One region of the Nonomuraea rosea genome, then DNA from elsewhere that is predicted to be linked to it. Evidence: riboswitches for the same ligand, from Rfam matches in the RefSeq annotation. Region 1 holds a riboswitch; each other region holds the start of a gene.

Evidence for each region. A riboswitch is a leader RNA that binds a small molecule or an ion and turns the genes downstream of it on or off. The one in region 1 is predicted to bind cyclic di-AMP.
Region 2: another riboswitch for cyclic di-AMP. It lies ahead of ABEA43_RS17600 (hypothetical protein); the one in region 1 lies ahead of ABEA43_RS19430 (C40 family peptidase).
Region 3: another riboswitch for cyclic di-AMP. It lies ahead of ABEA43_RS12390 (C40 family peptidase); the one in region 1 lies ahead of ABEA43_RS19430 (C40 family peptidase).

Annotation. Positions count from the first base shown of each region.
Region 1 is NZ_BAABDQ010000007.1:223,520-231,214, forward strand. Features, by position in the region: gene ABEA43_RS19410 (NYN domain-containing protein) at 1-972, shown strand, start outside; gene ABEA43_RS19415 (C40 family peptidase) at 1,086-2,045, shown strand; gene ABEA43_RS19420 (LysR family transcriptional regulator) at 2,184-3,071, opposite strand; gene ABEA43_RS19425 (class I SAM-dependent methyltransferase) at 3,142-3,831, shown strand; cyclic di-AMP (ydaO/yuaA leader) riboswitch at 4,120-4,282, shown strand; gene ABEA43_RS19430 (C40 family peptidase) at 4,485-4,904, shown strand; gene ABEA43_RS19435 (gluzincin family metallopeptidase) at 5,601-6,416, shown strand; gene ABEA43_RS19440 (hypothetical protein) at 6,742-6,867, shown strand; gene ABEA43_RS19445 (M48 family metallopeptidase) at 6,939-7,695, shown strand, end outside.
Region 2 is NZ_BAABDQ010000006.1:236,473-244,167, forward strand. Features, by position in the region: gene ABEA43_RS17580 (hypothetical protein) at 1-710, shown strand, start outside; gene ABEA43_RS17585 (roadblock/LC7 domain-containing protein) at 740-1,114, shown strand; gene ABEA43_RS17590 (hypothetical protein) at 1,141-1,512, shown strand; gene ABEA43_RS17595 (alpha/beta fold hydrolase) at 1,555-2,400, opposite strand; gene ABEA43_RS17600 (hypothetical protein) at 2,444-3,202, opposite strand; cyclic di-AMP (ydaO/yuaA leader) riboswitch at 3,391-3,526, opposite strand; gene ABEA43_RS17605 (DUF5302 domain-containing protein) at 3,694-3,894, opposite strand; gene ABEA43_RS17610 (MDR family MFS transporter) at 3,943-5,394, opposite strand; gene ABEA43_RS17615 (PadR family transcriptional regulator) at 5,451-5,951, shown strand; gene ABEA43_RS17620 (class I SAM-dependent methyltransferase) at 6,094-6,660, opposite strand; gene ABEA43_RS17625 (rod shape-determining protein) at 6,821-7,695, shown strand, end outside.
Region 3 is NZ_BAABDQ010000004.1:296,869-304,563, forward strand. Features, by position in the region: gene lysX (bifunctional lysylphosphatidylglycerol synthetase/lysine--tRNA ligase LysX) at 1-898, shown strand, start outside; gene ABEA43_RS12380 (cytochrome P450) at 1,000-2,073, opposite strand; gene ABEA43_RS12385 (LuxR C-terminal-related transcriptional regulator) at 2,381-2,593, shown strand; gene ABEA43_RS12390 (C40 family peptidase) at 2,615-3,571, opposite strand; cyclic di-AMP (ydaO/yuaA leader) riboswitch at 3,664-3,815, opposite strand; gene ABEA43_RS12395 (amino-acid N-acetyltransferase) at 4,089-4,670, shown strand; gene ABEA43_RS12400 (RDD family protein) at 4,756-6,222, shown strand; gene ABEA43_RS12405 (RDD family protein) at 6,349-6,834, shown strand; gene ABEA43_RS12410 (histone-like nucleoid-structuring protein Lsr2) at 7,351-7,683, shown strand.

The sequences.
Region 1 (7,695 bases):
ATCGAGGCGGCCCGCACCGACCTGGAGCAGTCGGCGGTGGCCGCGGAGGGCTCGGAGCGCGAGGAGGCGGTCGCCCGGCTGCGCGAGCAGCTCGCCGCGCAGAAGAACGCCGCCAAGGAAGAGGCCGAGCGGCTGCGCGAGCAGATCAAGGCGGCCCGCGCGGAAAACTCCGATCTGCGGCGCAAGCTCCACGACTCACGGGAGCGGGCCAAGTCCGCGGTCCAGCGGGCCGAGCAGATGGAGCAGGCGGCCGACGACGCCAAGTCCGCGGCCACGGCGGCGGGCAGCGCCGGCGAGTCCGAGCTGCGGCGGCTGCGTGAGCGGCTGGCCGACGTGGAGAAGCAGCTCGAAGCCTCGCGCAGGGCCGCGAGGGAGGGCAGGAGCATCGAGGACGCCCGCGTCAGGGTGCTGCTCGACGCGTTGCAGGACGCCTCCGCGGGGCTGCGCAGAGAGCTGGCCCTGCCCACGACGATCAGCAGGCCGGCGGACTCGGTCGCGGCGATCACCGGGGAGCGTCCCGGCGTGCGCGGGGTGCCCGCGCGGGCGCTGGCCGACGACGACCCGCAGCTCCTCGACCAGCTCCTGGCGCTGCCGCAGGTCCACCTGATCATCGACGGCTACAACGTCACCAAGACCGGCTACGGCACGCACACCCTCGCCGACCAGCGCACCCGGCTGATGACCGGGCTCGGCGGGCTGGTGGCGCAGACGCGGGTCGAGGTGACCGTGGTGTTCGACGGCGCGGAGCTGAACTCCCCTGTTCAGGTGGTGGCGCCGCGCGGGGTGCGGGTGCTGTTCAGCGCGCCGGGGGAGATCGCCGACGACCTGATCCGCCAGCTCGTACGCGCCGAGCCGCCGGGCCGGGCCATGGCCGTGGTGTCGTCGGATCGCGAGGTCGCCGAGTCCGTCCGGCGGATGGGAGCCAGACCCGTTCCGTCTGGTTTGCTGCTGCGCAGGCTGGGCCGGGCCTAAATTTTTATGAATTCTGGAGATTTGCCAAGTTTAGGTGGGACCTCACCCGCCACTTCTGTACTATTTCGCCCCAGATATAATCCCTGGGAGGCGACACTGTGAGGTTTGGTCGGGTGCCGGTGGCCACGGGTCTCGTGATCGGGCTGGTACTGGTTCCGGTGGGTGCGGCCGTCGCTGATCCCAAGCCCACGCTCGGCCAGGCGAAGGCCAAGCTCGCGAAGCTCAACGACAAGGCCGACAAGGTCGTCGACCGCTACAACACGGCGAACGAGCGCTACAAGACGGCCAAGGGCTCCTACACGAAGCTGAACGACCGCTACAAGCGCAAGCTGGAAACGGTCGAGAGCCTGCGCACGCAGGTGGTCAACATGGCGGTCGACAGCTACAAGCTCGGCGAGTACGCCACCTCGTGGCCGGGGCTGGTCGGGGCGAATCGTCCCGATGACCTGCTGGCCAGGATGGCGTTGACCGGTCAGATGTCGCAGGAGCGGGCGGAGAAGCTGGCCGCGTTCGATCGGGAGAACCGCGGGCTGAAGACCGAGCGCGACAACGCGGAAGAGGCGCTGGAGGCGGCCGACAAGGAGCGCGACGGGGTCGAGAAGGAGCGCTCGGAGATCCAGAAGCTGATCGCCCAGCAGAAGAAGCTGCTGGACAAGCTCGGGGCGTACAACCCGGGCAATCCGAACAGCGTCGGCATCAAGTACACCGGGCCGGCGTCGGGGAGTGGGGCCGCGGTGCTCCGGTTCGCGTTCGCCCAGGTCGGCAAGCCGTACATCTATGGCGGGACGGGGCCGCGCGGCTACGACTGCTCGGGGCTGACCCAGGCGTCGTGGCGGGCCGCGGGGGTGTCCTTGCCGCGTACGACGTGGCAGCAGTGGGCGTGGGGGGCCAGTCGCAAGGTCTCGCTCGACGCGCTGCAGCCGGGTGACCTCATCTTCAGCGAGGGCTTGGGACACGTCAGCATTTATGCGGGCAACGGGCAGATTGTCCATGCGCCGCAGACGGGCGACGTCGTCAAGGTCGTCAAGATGTCGTCCTACGGCCGCCGCATCGTCGGCGCGATCCGCCCATGACCGCGCCCTTCTGACCGCAGGCGGTTTCCCATGGGTGCCGGCCGCATTACGGCCCGGCACCCGGGATCAGTGTGTACGTGCTGTGCGCAGGGGCCGTGAGCGGCGCGCCCCAAGCCTGAGCCCCGTCCAGCGCGTCACTCAGGCGGGGGCCGTCAGTGTGGCGAGGAACGCGGAGACGGCGGCCGCGCGGCCGTCCGGGGGCAGGGCGGCGGCGAGGACCGCGCGGGAGGGCAGCGGCGGCGAGGGCCGCAGGAGTCGGATGTCGGGCCGGGCGGACGAATGCCCGGCGATCGACGGATACAACATGATCCCCACGCCCGCCGCCACCAGCCCCTGCCTGCCGTTCCAGTCGTCGCAGAAGTGGCTGATCCGGGGCGCGCGCCCCAGCGCGCTCGTGAGCTGCGAGACGGGCCCGAGGCAGTCGGGATGCGTGCCGTCGATCCACGGCTCGTCGGCCAGGTCCCGCAGGCGCACCCGATCCCCCTGGGCGAGCGGATGCGCGGCGGACAGCGCGACCAGCAGCTCGTCCTCGTGCAACGGCGTCACCGAGATCCCCGGTGCGCTCGCGTCGTCCCAGGCGGTCAGCAGGGCGATGTCGGTCTCCCCGTCCAGCAGCGCCGCGCACGCGTCGTGGGCGCCGGACCGCACCGTCATCGACAGCTCCACCCCCGGATGGCTGGCCGCGAACGTGCGGAAGCGTTCGGGAAGGTAGCGCGTCGCGGCGCTGGGGAAGGCGGACACCCGCACCCGTCCCGCCTCCGCGCCGGCGAAGGCCCGCAACCGGGTCTCGAACAGCCGCATCCCCTTGAGCACCTCGTCCGCCTGCTCCAGCGCCGCCCGCCCCGCGTCGGTGGGCCGCACGCCGCGCGGCAGCCGCTCGAACAGCCTGACCCCCGTGTGCCGCTCCAGCATGGCGATCTGACGGGAGACCGCGGGCTGGGTCATCGACAGCTCCTCGGCCGCCGCCGAGAACGAGCCGAGCCGGCCCACCTCCGCCAGCACTTTGAGCGACCAGATCTCAAGCATGCGCCCAGCTTATGGATTCCATGCCGAACCTGCAGTGGTGCTGATACGTCTCCTTCGCCATCCTCGAAATATGACGACAAAGGACTACGACAGATGGCTAGATGAGGTGCTCCAAGGCACCGGGCGGCGCGTGCTGGACGCCGGTTGCGGGCGCGGCGAGCTGGCCGCCGAGCTGACGCGGCGGGGTCACGCGGTCACCGCGATCGACGTCTCGGAGGCGGCCGTCGCGGCGGCCAGGGCGTCGGGGGTGCCCGCGCGGCTGGCCGATCTCGCCGATTACTACGACGACGAGCCGTTCGACGCGGTCGTCATGTCGTTGTCGCTGCATCACATGCACCCGCTTGGAACCGTGCTCGGCCGCGCGTCCGAGCTGCTGGGGGAGGGTGGGGTGCTGGTGCTGGACGAGTTCGCGTGGGACTGGGCGGACGCGGCGGCGGCCGCCTGGTTCTACGATGCGGCGTCGTTGCTGGCCGCCGGCGGGCTGGCGGACTTCCCGCGCGAGGCCGGCAGGGACCCGGCCGAGCGGTGGCGGGAGGCGCACGAGGATCACGCGACGGGCGCGGCCATGCTGGCCGCCGTCGCCGAGCGGTTCGAGGTGCGGGACGTGCGGCGGGAGCCGTACTTGTCTCGATATATCAGCGGAAAGCTGACAAACGGCAGCACAGAGCTCGTGAACGAGCTGTGGCGCATCGAACGGGAACGTATCGCCTCCGGCGCCCTCCCGCCCACGGGACTCAGGCTCACGGCGGTACGCCTGTGACGAAAGGGACATTTGGGACCTGACAAGCGGGTGTATCAGGAAGTGTGAGCAGGGTCACATTTAGATAACGGAACCTGGTGTTCCAGCAGGGGTTCCCGCTCTGACTGACACCTGTATCTGATCTTTACAACCTGAGTCCCGCTTTGCTGATCCTTGACCTTTCGGCGTAGCTTCTGGCGTCGCGGCGAACACGCCATGTTGCCGCGAACCCGCGTCGGTCCCTCCCGACGTGAGACAGATAGAAATCCGTCGGTCGCCGTCGATATCCCCATTTCGACACATCAATCAGGCGGCGGCCTGCCGAGTCCGTGCAGCCAGGAGCACGGAGCCGGGGACCCAGCGATCCCAATTCCCCAGGGATCAGGGGTGAATCGGCGCGCCAATCGCGCCGTAGGGCGACTTCCAGGCCCGAATCCGTCAGCTAACCCGGTAGGCGTTCGTGGAAGACACAAGGAGAAATCCTGTCTACCTCCCTGCACAACCCCCGTCTGTCCCGCCTTGCCCTTAGTGGCGTAGCGCTCACCATGACCGTGACGGCCGGAGGTTTGGTCCTCCATGCCCCCACGGCTCAGGCGGCGACGAGGAGCGAATCGGTCGGAACTTTCCCGGTCAAGGCGGCGACCACCGCCGTGACCTCGACCGCTGTGACCTCCGTGACCTCGAAGAGGACCACGGCCGCCCGGCAACGGGCCGCCAAGGTCGCTCGCCAGCAGGCGAAGGCCCGCAGGGCCGTCGCCGTGGCCAAGAGCCAGATCGGTGATCCGTACAGGTACGGAGGCACCGGGCCTGGTTCGTTCGACTGCTCCGGTCTCGTCCAGTATTCCTGGAAGAAGGCCGGAGTCAGGCTCCCGCGCGTGGCGAGCAGCCAGTTCGCACGCACCAGGAACAAGGTCTCGTGGCGCAAGCTCAAGCCCGGCGATCTGATGTTCTTCAGCGGGCTCGGCCATGTGGGCATGTACGTCGGCAAGGGCAAGATGATCCATTCGCCACGGACAGGCGAACGGGTGCGCATTGACAAGCTGGGCGGGTGGCGCAAGTCGTCGTTCGTCGGCGCAGTCCGTCCCGGCATGTGATTCCGCCCCGCCCGGTTATCCGGGCGGGGCGTTCGCGCTTTTTATTTTTTACGGCGGATTTTATTTTTTTACGGCGGAGCCAAGGGCGCGCCAATCACCGCACGTGGTCCGCGCCTCCAGGGAGACGCCCGCTGACCGGTGCCCATGATCCGCCGCAACGCCGCCCACTGGGCCAAGACCTGCACAGCCGCTGGGCCAAGACCCGCCCGCTGGGCCAAGACCCGCCCGCTGGGCCAAGACCCGCCCGCTGGGCCAAGACCCGCACAGCCGCTGGCAGCCAGCTGGCGTCCCAGCGGCTTCGCAGGAACGCTCGCCACCGCCCCCACGGTCGCCCAGCTCCGCCATCGTCCGGCCAAGGTGGCAACGGCCACGCCCGCAGCGCAGGGCGGCTTGCAGTCCGGCACGCGGGCGGCCTGCGGAGTGTGGGCTGCGGCGAGCGACATCAACAAGGTGGCAACGGCCACGTCCGCAGCGCGGCGGCCTGCAGCCCGTCACGCGGGCGGCCTTGGAGCCCGGGCCGCGGCGAGCGTCGTCAACTGGGTGCTCTGGCTGATCGTGAGCGGCGATCGGAGGGCGATCATGGCCCGCGTGGCGGCCAGCCGGCGACGATCCCGAGTGACGACCCTCGACCGTCGGTGGTGACGGATCGGGCGAGGGCGGCTGGGTAGTCGTCCTGGGCGGCTACGATCGGGCAGCGTGTCGGGGCGGGTGAGCAGGCGAGGGTTGGTGGCCTGCCTGGCGTTGCTCGCCTTCGCGGCCCCCTCCTCGGCTCCCGAGCCCCCCGACCTCCCTCCCGCACTACGGGACCTGTGGCGTGAAGGCGTGGTCGTCGCGCGGGGCGCGCGGTCCGTCGTCATCGGGCACCATGCGGGCCAGAGCTCGCTCGACGACCTGGCGCGCAGGGCCGACGAGGCCGGGCGGCGGGTCGCCGCCGTGCTGGGCCGGCCGGTGCGTCCGCTGATCGTCGTACCGGACTCCACCCGGGAGGCCGCCGGGCTGGCCGGGGCGGCGCGGGTCGACGGGCTGGCCGCCGTGGCGGATCACGGGCGGGTGATCGTCGTTCCCGAGTTCTTCGCCATGCTCAACTCCACGGGCAAGGACGTGGTCCTGACCCACGAGCTCACCCATGTCGCTGCGGGTACCGATCATCTGCCCGTCTGGCTCTACGAAGGGTTCGCCGACTACGTCGGTTACCGCGACGCCGGGATCCCCTTGCGGACCGCCGCCGCCGAGCTGGCGGCTGAGGTGCGGGCCGGGCGGTTGCCGAGCGAATTGCCCGGACCTGCGGCTTTCGCGGCGGACGGGCGTGACCCCGAACGCCTTGCGCGGGCGTACCAGGAGGCCTGGCTGGCGTGTCGCTTCCTCGCTGACCGGTTCGGTGAGGGGACCCTGGTGGGGCTCTACCGTGCCGCACAGGCGGTCGGCGTCGATCGGGCGCTCGCCTCAAGGGGACTCTCGACGGCCACGCTCACGGCACGGTGGCGCGACTACGTGCGTGATCAGCTCGCGTAGACGGCTCGTGTGAAGGGGAGGCAGATGAGCGAACGGCAAGACACGGAGGACTCGGCGCCCGAAGGGGAGGAGCCCGGCGGGGCGGTGGCCGCCATGAGAACGGACCAGCCCGCTCCAGCAGGCCATGCCGGTGCGGCCGGCGATCTCGGCTCGACCGCCGACGGCGGGATGGCGGGTGAAGACGGTGCGATCGGCGATCCCACTCCGGCCGGTGCTGCCAGTACAACGGCGGGTGCTGCCAGTACAACGGCCGGTGCTTCCGGTACAACGGGCGGCGTCGCTACGACAGGCGGTGTCAGTACGACGGGCGATCGTGGACCGGCCGATGCTATCGGTACGACGGGCGGTCATGGTCAGGCTGGCGCTGCCGGTGCCATGGGCGATCATGCCACCGCCGGTGCTGTCGGTGCGGCGGGCGGTCGTGGTTCGGCCGGGGGCCGGGGCGCGGTGACGGAGGCCGTACCGGGAGGAAAGGGAAGCGGGGCGCGGGCGGAGGGCTCGGAGCGGGGGCATGGTGGGGATGTGTCCGTGAAGCGAGACGGCCGCCCCGGCGGCGACGGCTCCGACGACCCCAGGCTGCGGCGCCAGGCCGCCGTGGCGCTGGTGCTGCTGGGTCTGGTGACCCTGGCGGTGGCCTTGTTCAGCACCCCCTGGGGAGTGCTGACCGGCGGAGCGCCCGATCCCGCGCGTGACTTCAGCGGGCAGCAGATCGCCAGGTCGCAGGCGTTCGACGCGGCCGCGACCCTGCCGAGCTACCTCTCGCTCGGCCTCACGATCATCGTGGCGGGCGTGCTCGTCGCCACCCCGTTCGGCGCCATTGTGCTGGGCAGGCTCAGAGGGCCCTGGTGGTTGCGGGTGATCCTGGGCGTCGTGGTCATCACCGCGCTCGCCGAGGTGATCAGGTGGCCGCTCGGCATGTGGGTCGAGACGCTGCTGCGCGACTACGGCCTGTCCACCCAGGACTGGGCCGGCTGGGCCGCCGACCGGCTCAAGAACATCGGCGTCGAGACGTTCCTGCTCGCCCTGATGCTGCTCGCGCTCGTGGCGCTGGCCCGCAAGTTCAGGCGCTGGTGGATCCCGGCCGCGATGGGGGCGTTCGCGCTGACCGTGGTGGCGTCGTTCGTGTATCCGGTGGTGTTCGAGCCGCTGTTCAACGACTTCACCTCCATGCAGCAGGGACCGTTGCGGACGAACCTGCTGGCGATGGCCGAGCGGGACGGCGTGCCGGTCGAGGACGTGCTGGTCGCCGACGCGTCGCGCAGGACGACGGCGCTCAACG
Region 2 (7,695 bases), on a different contig from region 1:
CCATCACGGCGGGCGAGCTCCAGTACGCGGTGCTCGGCGTGGTGCTGGACGCGGCCTTCTTCCTGCTGCCGTTGAGCGGGACGCGGCCCAAGTTCCGGCCCGGCGAGCAGCACTGGCTGGGCGGGCACTGGTTCTTCGACGTACCTGGGCTGGTGCGGGAGTGCGCGCGGCGGCGGGCCCAGCTCGCCCAGGTCTGGCCGTCGGCCGACATGGACACGCTGCCGGTACGGCCGGCGCCGCGGCTGCCCGGGCACGGGGTGACGCTGAGCCGGATCCAGTGGGAGGTCCTGATCCAGGCCGACCACAAGGCCACGCCGCTGGAGCTGGCCAAGCTGATCGGCCGGTCCGCGTACTCGGTCCTGCTGGCCGTGCGGCGGCTGGCCGCGGCCGGGCTGCTCGCGCCGCCGGACCCGAGCACCGCAGCCCCGGGCAGAAAAGGACCGCCGCCGGACCCGAACGCCGGCGTCCCGGGCAAGAGGGGCCCTGCGCCGTACTCGAACGCCGCCGCACCGGACGGGAAGAACCCCGCGCAGGACCAGGACGGCGCTGCGGCGGGAGAGATCCTGCCCCAGCGGGAGCGACGGGCGTACGCGCATCCGCCGCACGAACCCGGTGCCGCCCGGCCGGGATTCAGCCCGGCCATGACGGGCGACCCATCCGATATCGCGCTGCTACTGCGGCTGAAGAAGGCTCTCGAGGAGCTGTCGTGAGGTTCCTCTCGCTCAGGAGGAGGCCATCGATGGAGCTACGGAAAGAAGTTCTGGAGGAGATGTCGCTCCTGCGCGAACGCACGCCGGACGTGACCGGGAGCGTCGCCTGCACCGTCGACGGCCTGCCGATCGCCTGCGACCTCGGCGCAGAAGGCGGCGAGCAGGCCGCGGCGCTGTCGGCGGCGCTGCTCGCGATGAGCCGGCGGATGCTGACCATGACCGGACAGGGCGCGCTGGAAGAGACGCTCGTCTCCGGCACCGCCGGCTTCGTGGCCTTCTACGCCGCCGGCCCCACCATCGTCCTCACAGTCCTGGCCGGGCCCGGCACGAACGTCGGGCTGCTGCGGCTGGAGGGCAGGAAGACGGCTGCCGGAGTGGCCGCCGTCGCAGCACGCAAGCACTGACCATCCCCGACAGAAAGGCAGGAGACATGGCGGGCATGGACGTATCCCTCAAGGAGATGATGACGATCGACGGCTCGATCGGAGCCGCGATCGTCGATCACGGCAGCGGCATGGCGCTGGGCGCGCTCGGCGGCTCCAAGGATCTGGACCTCCAGGTCGCCGCCGCGGGCAACACGGAGGTGGTCAAGGCCAAGCTCCGCACGATGGACTCGCTGGGCCTCAAGGAGAACATCGAGGACATCCTGATCACGCTGGGCCAGCAGTACCACATCATCCGGCCCATCACCGGGCGCAGCGGCAAGGGGCTGTTCCTCTACCTGGCGCTCGATCGATCGCGCGCGAACCTGGCGCTGGCCAGGCACCAGCTACGCGGCATCGAGGAGAAGCTGGAGGTTTGACCGCGGCGTGGCCGCCCCGATCGGGGCGGCCACGGCACAGGATCAGGGGCTGGTGAGCTTGGTGATCTCGGCGACGAAGTCCGGCCAGAGCTGGCGCGGCAGATCGTGCCCCATGCCCGGATAGGTGACCAGCCGGGCGCCAGGAACGGCCGCCGCCGTGGCCCGGCCGCCCGCGATCGGGACGAGCTGGTCGGCCTCCCCGTGCAGGACCAGGGTGGGCACGGCCACGCCGGCCAGCATCGCCGTACGGTCGCCCGAGGCCATGATGGCGGCCAGCTGCCTGGCGGTGCCCGCCGGGTCGAAGCACCGGTCGTAGGCCAGCCCGGCCAGCGCGGAGATCCGCTCGTGGTCCAGGTCGTAGCCGGGTGAGCCGATGATGGACCAGGTCTTCACCGCCTGCGCCAGCACGGCCGCGCGGTCGGCGGGCGGCCTGGTCATCAGCACGGCGGTCGCGGCCTCGGTCGGCGGGGCGATCGACGGGCCGGGGGTGGACATGATCGAGGTCAGGGTCAGCACGCGTGCCGGATGCCGGATGGCGAGCGTCTGGGCGACCATCCCGCCCATGGAGGCGCCCACCACGTGCGCGGCCGGCCAGCCGAGGGCGTCCATCAGCGCGGCGGCGTCGTCCGCCAGGTCGTCCAGCAGATACGACGACGGCGCCCCCGTCGTGGGGACGCCTGCGTCGTGGAAGTGCGTGGACAGGCCGGCGTCGCGGTTGTCGAACCGTACGACGTGGTGTCCCTGCTCGGCCAGGAGCTCGCAGAGCTCTTCGTCCCAGTGGATGAGCTGGGCTCCGAGGCCCATGATGAGCAGCAGGGGCCGCCCTGCCGGTGAGCCGAAGCTCTCGTAGGCGATTTCGATGCCGTTTACGGCTACGCGGGTGGTCACGAGAACCAGAATGACATTCTGGTTCCGGTCAGTAAAGCTTCGCTCAGTGCATCCGGGACCTGAGGAGGGTGCGGATGCGCTCGCCGCCGAGCACCACGCCGCCGCCCGCCGCCGCCAGGGCGCCGGCCAGGATGGTGGTGCCCACGGTGTCGTCCGACTCCTCGCCGGACTCCGTGGCCTTGGAGTCGCCCTTGGTGAGCCAGCCGTCCGCGTTCTCGTCGGCCGGGACGGACCTGCCGCCCTGGGCGGGCTCATCGGCCTTCGGGGGCGTGGCCGGGCTGCTGTCGCGCTCGGACCAGGCGCCGGTCGAGAAGGCGACGGGGTAGTTCTTCTTGCCCACGCCCTCGCCCCACTTGGTGATGACGTAGTCGACCTCGATGTGGCCCTCGCCGCCGACGCCGTCCACGCCGAGCGTGCTGGAGTTGAACCGGCCGCCGGTCAGCTCGGCGAAGGTCTTGGCGTCGAGGTCCAGCATGACGCCGCGGTTGGAGGGCTCGCCCGGGCCGCGGTCGCCGACGAAGAAGGGCATTCTCTTGCCCTTGTAGACCACGTAACCCTCGGTCAGCAGCGGCCAGCTCGGGCTGGCGGCCAGACCTTTCTGCATGGGCTTGCCGCTGGCGGGCAGCCCGGTGTCACCGGCGCGGCCGGAGGAGTCGTCCCAGAAGTACGACGCCGTGGTCGAGCCCTTGAGCATGACGCGGTCCGTGTCGGAGTCGGCGTGGGCCGCGGTGCCGGCGATGGTCAGCGCGCCGACGGCGGAGGCAGTGAGCAGGACGAGGGCACGCAGGCCAGATCGAGACATGAAGAATTGAAGTCCTTCGCGAGGGGACAGGGGGAATGCGCTCGCTAGGAAAAGGCGCAGCAGAGCAGGACGCCTGGCGAAATCGCTACGCGAGAGCGCGGAAAGAGCCGGGGGGAATGCGGTCGCTCAGCGGGCGGCCGGCACTACTCTGTCTGGGGGTATGACGCGTTCTTGCATGGCGGTGAAAGGTGTCCTCTCCATCTCGCCTACCGGGTTAGCTGACGGGTTCGGGCGTGGAGATGCCCTACCGACACGAGGTCGGACTCACCCCAATTGCAATGGGTCCCCGGTTCCCGACGGATCGGGATTCGGCGCCAGCCGGCTGGTCCCTCCTGGGTAAGGTCCACGCCACCGGCTGGTAACGGTTCAACACTGTAACCACGAATTCCGGACAAACGCAAACACATCGTCATGAATCGGGCGAAGATCTACCTAGCCAGGTAAAGAGAAAAGGGGGCACGGCGTTGCCGTACCCCCTGCTGATTCCAGCCTCAGCCGCCGCTCTTGCGCCTGAACGGTCTTTTACTCGCAGCTGGACCGTGCGCCCCGTGGATCTTCGATGGGTCGCCGCCCCTGCCACCAGCGTCCGCACCGGCGGACTGGTTGCGCTTGCGATCCAGCGCCTCCCGGAACTTGCGCTTCATCTCGTCCTCGGGAGTTTCGTCGATTTCCGGCTCCGGTGTTTCAGCCATGAGGACCTCCGTGGTCTTGGGGACAATCACAGCTTCGCACGACGCCGGTTATGACGCGAAACCGGCCTCGACCTTGCTCTGCGGCGTGGCGGGGATCTCCAGCCGCCTGCCCGGCATCGCGACCAGCGCCAACAGCGCGATCAAGGCCCCCACGACCCCGAGCGACGGGATGACCGCGGCCGCCGCGGAGGCGTGCGCGGCGGCCAGGCCGTGCACGGGGGCCTCCGCGGTGACGGTCGAGGTGTAGAGGGTGCCGCCCACGGCCAGCGCGACCGAGCCGCCGATCTGCCGGAAGAAGGTGAGGTTCGCCGAGGCGGTGCCGATGTACTGCGGCTCGACCGACTGCTGGGCGGCCACCGTGAGCCCCGACAGCATCGGGCCCATCCCGAGCCCCAGCAGGAACATCCAGACCGCCAGGGCCACGCCGCCGGTGTCCAGGGTCAGGTTCAGGCAGAGCAGGGCTCCGGCGGCGAGCAGGAACGGCGCGCCGACCAGCCACGGCTTGTAGACCTTGGTCCTGGACATGAGCGCGCCCATGAGGACACTGCCCGCCACCATCGCCAGCATCATCGGGTAGATCCGCAGCCCGGACTCGGTGGCGCTGACCCCCAGGGCCTCCTGGAAGTAGCGCGGCAGGAAGACGACTCCGGCGTACATGCAGAAGGCCGTGCTGAACGAGGTCAGGTTCACCAGGGTGTACGTGCGGCTGCCGAACAGGTGCAAAGGCATGATCGGACTGGCCGCCCGCCGCTCGACCAGCACGAACACCACCAGCAGCGCCAGCGCGAGCACGATCGGCCCAGCCACGGCCGCGTCGGTCCAGGTGTGGCCGTCGATCCCCTTCTCCGTCAGCCCCAGCAGCAGCGCGCTGATGGCCACGGTGAACACCGCGATGCCCGCGTAGTCGGGCCGGCCGCCGCCCACGCCCGGCCTCCGCGGCAGTCGCAGCGCCACGATCGCGATAAGGATCACGCCGAGCGGCACGTTCACGTAGAAGGCCCACCGCCAGCTCGCATGGTCGGTGAACAACCCGCCGAGGAACGGCCCCGCCAGGTACGTCAGCCCCATCACGCCGCCGAGCGCGCCCTGGACGCGGGCCCCGTTCGAGCCGGCCGGGAACATCTCCATCACCAGCGCGATCGACAGCGGCAGCAGGGCGCCCGCGCCGAGCCCCTGGATCGCGCGGAACGCGATGAGCTGCACCATGTCCTGCGCCACCCCGCACAGCGCCGAGCCCGCCACGAACACCACCATCCCGACGAGCAGCAGGGGCTTTCTGCCGTGCTGGTCGGACAGCCTGCCGTAGAGCGGCACGGTCACCGTGGAGGTGAGCAGGTAGGCCGTCACCACCCAGGTGTAAAGGGTGGTGCCGCCCAGCTCGGTCGTGATGCGCGGCAGCGCCGTGCCGACGATCGTCTGGTCGAGCATCGCCAGGAACATCCCGCCGAGCACGGCCATGAGCACAAGCCCGTTGCCTCGCGGCTTCATGTCAGTAGTCACCTGTGAAGAGTCACCTGTAAGCTCTGACATGTCAAGTCTTCGGTATGCTGGCGGACATGTCCCTGCGGATCGCGTTGCTCGGGTTGCTGTCAGGTGCGGGCCCGGCCAGCGGCTATGACCTGGCCAAGAAGTTCGAGCACTCGCTCAACCACGTCTGGCAGGCCGGGCACACGCAGATCTACCCGGAGCTGGTGAAGATGGCCGCCGACGGGCTGGTCGCGGTCGAGTCGGAGGGCGCGAGAGGGCGCAAGATCTACACGATCACCCCTGAGGGGACGCACGAGCTGCGCACGTGGCTGACGGAGCACCAGCCCTCGGTGACCGTGCGCAGCGAGGTGGCGCTCCAGGCGTTCCTGCTCCCGCTGCTCGACCGGAAGCAGGCCATCGCGGTGATGGAGCGGATCAGGGCCGGCTTCGAGGCACGGCTGGCGGTGCTGGAGTGCCAGCCCGGGCACGGCCAGGCTCTCGGCAGATACGCGCTGGAGCTGGGCCTGCGCCAGGCCCGCACCAGCATCGAATGGGCCGACGAGACCCTGACCGACCTCAGACGCGCCTGACCCTTCCCGACCTCAGACGCGCCTGACCCTGACCGACCTCAGACGCGCCTGACCCTGACCGACCTCAGGCGCGCCTGACCCTGACCGACCTCAGACGCGCCTGACCCTGACCGACCTCAGGCGCGCCTGACCCTGCCGCTTCTCATGCCCTCCTGAAGGCGAGGAGGCGGAACACCGGGTCGGGGCCCGCGCCGCCCTGGCCAAGGCCCACGAAACCGGACTCGCCGGATGGCCGCAGCCCGTGCCTGGCCGTCTCCTCGACGACCAGGGCCGAGCGGTCGGCGGGCTCGGCGCGGCCACCGGGCCCGTGCGCGGCCCGCTTGTCCACGGTCGTCACGAACACGCCGCCGGGCCGCAGCACGCGAGCGGCCTCCGCGATCACCAGGCGGGCGTCGTCGAGCAGGTGCAGCAGCCAGATCGTGGTGACCGCGTCGACGCACCCGTCGCGTACGGGCAGCGCCCGGCCGTCCCCGCGCACCACGTCGACGCGCCCGGCGGCCAGCCGGGCCATCCCCGCGGCGGCGTCCACGCCGAGCACCCGCAGCCCGCGCCTGGCCAGCTCCCTGGTCACCAGACCGGTGCCGCAGGCCACGTCGAGCAGCGTGCCGCCGGGCACCAGGCCGCGCACGGCGTCGGCGGCGGCCCTGGCGCGCGCGGGCCCGCCGCGGGTCTCGTCGTAACGGCCGGCCTCGAGGTCGTAGTCGAGCACGAGCTGAACCTCCCGGGATCTGACGCCGCCGGCAGCCAACCTACGCCGACGCCGGTGGAGGAGTGCGCGGAGGTAAAGGGGAACCGTTCCGTTCCTGGTGTTGCGTTGAAACGGCCCCGGATATGAAACCCGGCATGACGGTCAAACCCCCGGTCCCGCGATGAGCCTCCTGGGACGCGATCTGGCGCTCGACCTGGGCGGCGCGAGCACGCGGATCTACATCAGGGGCAAGGGCATCGTGCTCGACGAGCCCTCGGTCATCATGCGCGACCTCCGTACGGGCAAGGTCATCGGGTACGGCGCCGAGGCGGCCGCCGGCACCGGCGGCGAGACGTGCTGGCCGGTCAGCGGCGGGCTGCCGGTCGACGGTGAGCTGGCCAGGCGCATGATCCGGCATTTCATCCGCAAGGTGCACTGGCATCCGTTCTCCCGGCCGCGCATGGTCATGGCGCTGCCCGACGACTCCACCCCGATCGAGCGCAAGGTGCTGCGGGACGTGGCGTACGAGGCGGAGGCCAGGGGGATCATCATGATCCCGCACGCGCTGGCGGCGGCGCTCGGGGCGGGCCTGGCGGTCAAGGAGTGCGCCGGGCACATGGTGCTCGACATCGGCCGCGACTCCACCAGGATCGCGGTGCTGTCGGGCGAGGCCGTGGTGGCGGCCACGACGGTGCCCGGCGGCGGCCACGCCATGGACCGGGCGATCGTGCGCCTGGTCGAGTCCGAGTACGGGCTGCTGATCGACGAGATCGAGGCCGAGTCGGCCAAGCGGGCGGCGGGCACTGAGTGGAAGCCGCTGGACCGCCAGGTGACGGTGCGCGGCCGCGATCCCGACACCGGGCGGGAGCGATCGGTGCCGCTGCCCGTACAGGGGATCTACGAGGCGACCCGGCAGCCGGTCGAGGCCATCGTGCGGGCGGCGGTGGAGACGGTGGAGCGCTGCCCCGCCGAGCTGACCGCCGACCTCGGGGAGCGCGGCGCGGTGCTGGTGGGGGGCGGCGCGTTGCTGCGGGGGCTCGGGCGGCGGCTGCGAGC
Region 3 (7,695 bases), on a different contig from region 1:
CGAGACGCCGATGCTGCAGCCGATTCACGGCGGCGCCACGGCCAGGCCCTTCAAGACCCACATCAACGCCTACGACATGGACCTCTACCTCCGCATCGCGATCGAGCTCTACCTCAAGCGGCTCGTGGTCGGCGGCATCGAGAAGGTCTTCGAGATCAACCGCAACTTCCGCAACGAAGGCGCGGACTCCACGCACAACCCCGAGTTCACCATGGTCGAGGCCTACGGCACCTATCTCGACTACAGCGACATGGCCGACCTGACCCAGCGGATGTACCAGAAGGCGGTCGTGGCCGCCCTCGACACCTCCGTGGTCGTCCACGACGGCGTGGAGGTCGATCTCGGCATCCCCGAGTGGCCGCGCATCACGCTCTACGGCGCGGTGTCCGAGGCCGTCGGCGAGGAGATCACGACCGCGACCTCGCTGGAGGAGCTGCGTAAGATCGCCGATCGCCGCGAGATCCACTGGGACCCGAAGTGGGGATCCGGCAAGGTCGTGCAGGAGATCTTCGAGGCGCTCGTCGAGCACACGCTCGTCCAGCCCACGTTCGTCATGGACTACCCGCTGGAGACCTCGCCGCTGACCCGCCAGCACCGCGACAACCCGCTGCTGACGGAGAAGTGGGACCTGATCGGGTTCGGCACGGAGCTGGGCACCGCCTACTCCGAGCTGGTCGACCCGATCGAGCAGCGCCGCCGGCTGGTCGAGCAGTCATTGCTCGCCGCGGGTGGCGACCTGGAGGCCATGCAGCTCGACGAGGACTTCCTGCAGGCGCTCGAATACGCCATGCCGCCCACGGGTGGCATGGGGGCCGGCATCGACCGGATGATCATGGCGTTCACCGGCAAGAACATCCGGGAGACGATCTTGTTCCCGCTGGTCAAGCCGACGCACTGACGCGTTCAGGAAGCCCGCCGCACGCGCGTGCGGCGGGCTTCCGCGTGCTTTCGCGTGTGCTCTACCGGTTGAGCCGCACGGGGAGGGCTTTCGCGTGTGCCCTACCGCCTGAGCCGCACGGGGAGGGTGGCCAGCCCGCGCAGCACCATGTTCGCCTTGTACGGCGGCGCCGGGTCGGCGAGCTCCAGGCCGGGCGCCGCGGCGGCCAGCGCGGACAGCGCGATCTCGCCCTCCATCCTGGCCAGCGTCGCCCCCAGGCAGAAGTGGATCCCGAGGCCGAAGGCGAGGTGCCGGCCGGGATCGCGGGTCACGTCGAAGCGTGCGGGATCGGGGAAGACCGCCGGGTCGCGATTGGCCGCGCCTATCAGCGCGAGCACGGGCGTGCCCTTCGGCAGCGGTACGCCGCCCAGCTCCGTGTCCTCCAGCGCGTTCCTGGACGTGAGCTGCACCGGCGGGTCGTACCTGAGCACCTCCTCGACCACCTGCCGTGGCCGTTCCGCGGCCTGGGCCAGCAGGCCGTGCCCGGCCAGATGGAGCACGCCGTTGCCGATGAGGTTGACGGTCGTCTCGTGTCCGGCCACGAGCAGCAGCACGCATGTGGCGAGCAACTCGGCCTCGGTGAGCTCCCCGACTTGCCCGAGGGCGCTCAGGAGGTCGTCGCCGGGACGCTCACGCCGGAGCTCCAGGAGGTCACGGAAGTAGTCGCGAAATTCCCTTCTGGCCCGCCCGGTTTCCGATATGAGCTCATCTGTAAGCATGGGGTCAAGGCTGCGGGCGAGCGTCTCGCTCCATCCGCGGAAGCGCTCATGGTCCTCCTTGGGGACGCCGAGCAACTCGCTGATCACCATGACGGGCAACGGGTAGGCGAAACCGGAAACCAGGTCGGCCTCGTCCGGCAGCTCCGCGATCAGCTCGGCGGTGATCGCCTCGACGCGCGGGCGGAGGCGTTCGAGCATGCGCGGGGTGAAGGCCCTGCTGACCAGCGCCCGCAGCCTGGTGTGGTCGGGCGGGTCCATCCATAGGAACGATTCCACCGGCTGACCTGCGGATTCCGTGTCCAGCGGATCGGTTCCTCGGCCGAATCGCGGGTCGCGCAGCAGCACCGTGCAGAGCTCGTGAGTGGTCGCGACGAACAGTCCGCCGCGCGTTTTGAAGATCGCGCCGAGTGCGCTCATCTCGCTATATCGGGCGTATGGTTCGCGCAGAAAATCCGGATCGAACGGATCAAAACCCAGAACGTCCGCCGGGCTCATTGCTGATGGATCGGGAACGCCGGGAGGATCAATGGGATCGCTCATGGCTTACCAAGGTGTCCCGACATATGGCGAGTACGTCATATATAGCGGATCATGTCAATAGCGATCGTCAAGAGCAGCGATTGTCACGCTTGACGACCTTTCCAGGATGCGTTTACCGTCTGCGAGGAGCGGCCTTGGCCCATCTGTGCGGTCCGAGTTCTGCTGTTGGGGGGGAGGGCTCCCGATGGATTTGCTCACTGAAGGCGTTGAGCTGAGCCATGCCGATTTGGCGTTGCTGGCGGAGCTGGCTAAGGGAGTCACGGTTGATCGGGTGGGCAGACGTCTGGATATCAGCGGGCGCACTGTACGCCGGAGGTTACGGGGCATCTGCGATCGCATCGGGGTGTCCACGGCGATCGAGGCGGTCGCATGGGCGGCCCGCCGCCAGCTGATCTAGCGACGGGTTTCGAGACGGGGCTCAGTCGGCGATGCGTACCGCGCCGGCGAACGGGCGCCGCTCGATCGAGGCGATCCGTACCACGTCGCCTGTCTGGGGGGCGTGCACCATCATGCCGCCACCCAGGTAGATACCGACGTGGTGCAGGTCGCTGTAGAAGAACACGAGGTCGCCGGCACGCAGCTCGGAGCGCGAGATGTGCCTGCCCGCCGTCCACTGGTCGCCCGTGTAGTGCGGGAGCGAGATGCCGACCCGCTGGAAGGCGGCCATGACCAGGCCGGAGCAGTCGAACGAGTTCGGGCCTTCCGCGCCCCAGACGTAGGGCTTGAGCTGCTGGCCGAGCGCCCAGCGCGCGGCCTGCGCGGCCTTGCCGCCGCCGACGATCGGCAGGTTGACGCGCACGGCGCGGGTGCCGGGACGGCCCGCCTCGCCCAGTGCCCGCTTGAACAGGTTGCTCTCGACCTTGGTGACCAGCGTGGTGATCTTGTCGCGCTTGGTCTCGAGCTCGGTGACGATCTTCTGGACCTCGTCGATGCGCGTCTTGGCGCCGGCCCTGGCGCGCGTGGCGGCGTCCATGGCCTTGGTGAGCTGGTTGAGCTCCTGGCCCTGCTGCTGTTCGAGCGCGTACGTGGTGGCGGCCTGGTCGAGGAAGGCATCGGGGTCGTCGGCGCCGGTGAACGCGAGCGCCTTGCCCATGCCGCCGGTGATGTAGGCGTTCTGGGCGAGCATGACGGCCTTGGCCCGCTTGGCGGTCACCTCGGCCTCGCTGGTGGTCAGCGTCTTCTGCGCGGACTCCGAGGCCTTCTTCGCGGTCTTGAGCCGCTCCCGCTGGCCGTTGTACTGCTCGGTCAGCGTCTCGATCTCGGTGTGCAGCTTCTCGACCTGCTTGGCCATGTCGTTGAGCGACGGCTTGGGGTCCGCGGACGCCGAACCGACGGGGATGGCGAACAGCAGCGCGGCGATTGTGAGACTTACCACACCTAGGCGATGTGGGTGCCGGGCGCGTTCTGGCGGGCGGGCGTGTTTGCCCGCCGACTTCCCCCCGCGATCGAGCGTGCGCTTCACCAACCAGCTCCTCTCGTAAGACGCCTACCGGGTTAGCTGACGGGTTCGGGCCGGAGCAGCCCTACCGAGAGACTCGGATTCACCCCAATGGTGGCGATTGGAGGGCGCCACCGGCGGGTCCCCGGCTCCCCTTGCGGGAATTGGGCGTGTTCCCGGGCGATAGACAGGGAACATCGTCGCTGGACACTAATGCACTCCGGGTTCCTGCTCAACCAGAACTGCCAAGTCTGTAGAGGTTTCGCAACTGAAGGGTCACAAGGTGATCTCGTGCGCTCCCGTACGGAACCGACTTTATGTCCTCTTTGCCCTTGCATCTGCCGAACGCAGGAACGCGCTGCCTCCGTGCCCAACTGGCCACGTGATGTAACAGGATGGGCCGAGACGTGGGTGTTAGGGCTGAGCCGTAATGAGATCTGTACTCTGGAGAGCCATGGAGCAGGTGGCCGAACTGACGGAGCCCGGACCTGGGCCGGAGAGCGCGGTGGTGGTCCGGCGTGCCCGCACGCCCGATGTGCGGACGGTCAGGCGCCTGGTGGACACCTACGCGGGCGCGGGACCGCGGCTCCTGGAGAAGGCCACGGTGACGCTGTACGAGGACGTACAGGAGTTCTGGGTGGCCGAGCTGGACGGGCAGGTCGTCGGCTGCGGCGCGCTCCACGTGCTCTGGGAGGACCTCGCCGAGGTCCGCACGGTCGCGGTGGATCCCGCGTGCCGCAAGCTGGGCGTCGGCCGCCGGATCGTCGCGGCGCTGATACAGCAGGCGAAGGATCTGGGGCTGCGACGTGTATTCTGTCTGACTTTTGAGGTCGATTTCTTCGCGAGACACGGTTTCCGTCCCATCCAGGGCACGCCGGTCTCGCCCGAGGTCTACGCCGAACTGCTGGCCTCGTACGACGAGGGTGTGGCTGAGTTCCTCGACTTGGAGCACGTGAAGCCGAACACCCTGGGCAACACCCGCATGCTGCTGCATCTGACATCGGGTGACGCGGACCTTGACCACATGGAAAGGTGATTGTTGATACCTATGTCGATACGTTGGGCAGCACAGGCATGTGTCCTGACACGTGCCACATGCGCACTCGAAGCGAGGTGACACGGTGAGCACCGGACAGCCGCCGTATCCACAGGACGAATCCGGCGAGAACCCAGCGCCTGGCACGGGCCGCCGCCCCGGCGAGCCCGACCCCGACGTCACTGTGGTCGGCTACCGGGCGGACGATGCCTACGGGCAGCAGCCCCCATACGGTCAGCAGGGCTATGGCCAGCAGCAGCCTGGATACGGGCAGCAGCAGCAGCAAGGTCAGCAGCCTCAATACGGTCAGCAGGGCTATGGCCAGCAGCAGCCCGGATACGGGCAGCAGCAGTACGGCCAGCAGGCCCAGTCGCAGCCTGACTACGGTCAGCAGCAATACGGGCAACAGCCGCAGTCCCAGCCGGACTACGGACAGCAGCAATATGGCCAGCAGCAGCCCCAGCCGGGCCAGCAGGGCTACGGCCAGCAGGCTCAGTCCCAGCCCGGCTACGGCCAGCCGGACTACGGTCAGCAGGCCCAGTCCCAGCCTGGCTACGGCCAGCAGCAGGACTACGGCCAGCAGGGCTATGGCCAGCAGGGGCAGCAGGGTTACGGCCAGCAGCCGCAGTCGGGGCAGCAGGGTTACACCCAGCCCGGCTACGGCCAGCAGCAGGCGTCCGGTCAGCAGTACGGCGACCAGCAGTACGGCCAGCAGCCGCAGTCCCAGCCGGACTACGGCCAGCAGCAGGGCTACGGGCAGCAGCAGTCCCAGCCCGGCTACGGCCAGCAGCCCCAGTCGGGGCAGCAGGGCTACGGGCAGCAGCAGGGCTACGGACAGCAGGCTCAGTCCCAGCCCGGCTACGGCCAGCAGCCTCAGTCGGGGCAGCAGGGCTACGCCCAGCCCGGCTACGGTCAGCAGTACGGCGACCAGCAGTACGGCCAGGGCCAGGCCTACGGGCAGCCGCAGCAACAGCAGCCGTACGGCCAGCCCGGCTACGGGCAGCCCTACGGCCAGCCGGTCGGCGTGCAGCCGCCCGGTGCGCCCGCGCCGCTGGCCGAGTGGTGGCAGCGACTGGTGGCCAGGATCATCGACTTCGTCATCCTGTTCATCGTGAACATCGTCATCGGGCTCATCCTCGGCACGCTGTTCGTGGTCAGCTACTCCTCGCTCGACGGGAGCAGCAGCGGGTTCATGTCGGTGGCCCTGGTGGGGATCGTGACGTCCATCGTCGTGACGGCCCTGTGGGTCGCCTACGACTTCTTCCTGCTGAAGGCGACCGGGCAGACCGTCGGCAAGATGGTGATGGGCATCAAGGTCGTCCCGGTGGGTCAGGGCATGCCTCCGAAGGGCCTCCCGACCAACCTGGCGCTCAAGCGCGCCGGGGTCACCTGGGGCGGCTGGGTGCTCAACGCCATTCCGCTGGGCTTCCTCAGCTCGCTGCTCGCTTACGCCGTCGTCGGCGTGAACGGCGCGTCGCAGCTCTGGGACAAGCCGCTGCAGCAGACGTTCGCGGACAAGTTCGCGGGCACCGTGGTGGTGAAGATCAAGTAGCCGCGCGCTACGTCGTAAAACAGGGGCCGGCTTCCCGCCGGCCTCTGTTTTGTGTGTGCGGGCCGTACCAAAATAGGGGGACCTGGACTCCCGATTGTGGCCGCCGATGACGCGAGGTGGGGGCTTATGGCCGCGATGCCGCCCCGGGCGGAGCCGCCCGCTGAATGGTGGGAACGCCTTGCCGCCCGGCTGATTGAAGCACTCGTCTTCGGGGTCTTCTATTACATTCTGTTCCTTGCGCTGTGGGGCATCTTCCGAACTGTCGGGATGTCCGAGGTGTTCGGCGGGCGGCTGCCCGGCGTGCTCGCGTGGCTGACGGCGGGACTGGGTTATGCCGGCTACGACTGGTGGGCGCATTCCAGGGACGGCAGGACGTTCGGCAAGGCGATCATGAAGATACGCCTGGCGCCTGGAGACGTTCCGTCACGGGCGTTGCTCAAACGAGCACTGGTCTATCCGGCGCCGGTCATGCTGATGGGGATTCCGGTCGTCAATCTCCTGGCCGGAATGCTGCTGTTCGGAGTCGGGTTGCTCATCCTGATCGACAAGCCGCTGGAGCGCGGGCCACACGACAGGCTGGCGGGAACGCGCGTCGTTAAAGATCTTCGCTGAGCCTTCTGTACCTGGGCGGATGCCTTTTCGCAAAATTTTCGCTTGATCCGGTAAGGAGCCTGGAGAGACTGGCATTAGGCTATGGGACGTCCGGGTTGCCGGATGTTGGCGCCCCTGCGACACGCAGGGCATCTGTGTGCCGCTATGGTCGGGTGCGGGTGGTTGCGCTCTTGCGCGTGATGAGGGGGGCTCGTGCTCCTGCCGGTCGCGCTGCATGCGCAAAATGCGCCCCCGAAACCCCGTCAGCCGTGGAGGCGAGGCCGAATGGAAGCCGTAACAGACGTATTGTCAGCGCTCATCCCCCCGCTCGTGGTCGCCGGCGCCTTCATCTTTGGCGTAGTGAAGTTGGTCCGCTCCGAGGGGGCTGGACGGCGTCCAAACCCTCAGGATCAGGCTGAGAACCAGAACTGATCAGCCACTCAGCCGAATCCCCGCTGAGCTGAATTGTCTCCGCGCCTTTCCGGGTATATGTTTGGGCAGGCGAATGAAACAATGCTCCGGGAAAGGATTGCGTAGATGGCCAAGCAGATCCAGGAGATTCTCATCGATGACCTCGATGGGGGCGAGGCCAATGAGACGGTCAGCTTCGCTATTGACGGCTCCTCCTATGAGATTGACCTCAGCGACCTTAACGCGAAGAAGCTGAGGGACGCGCTCACACCTTTCGTGCAGCATGCACGCAGGGCGGGTGCGGTGGCCGCGCGTCGTCGTGGCCGCGGCGGCAACCGTGCGATGAGCCGCGAGAAGAGCTCGGAGATCCGGCAGTGGGCCAAGGCTCACGGCCTGCCGGTCAGCGAGCGCGGCCGTATCGCCTCCACCGTCGTGGAGAAGTACGAAGCGGCTCACTGAGAGAGCCATCAG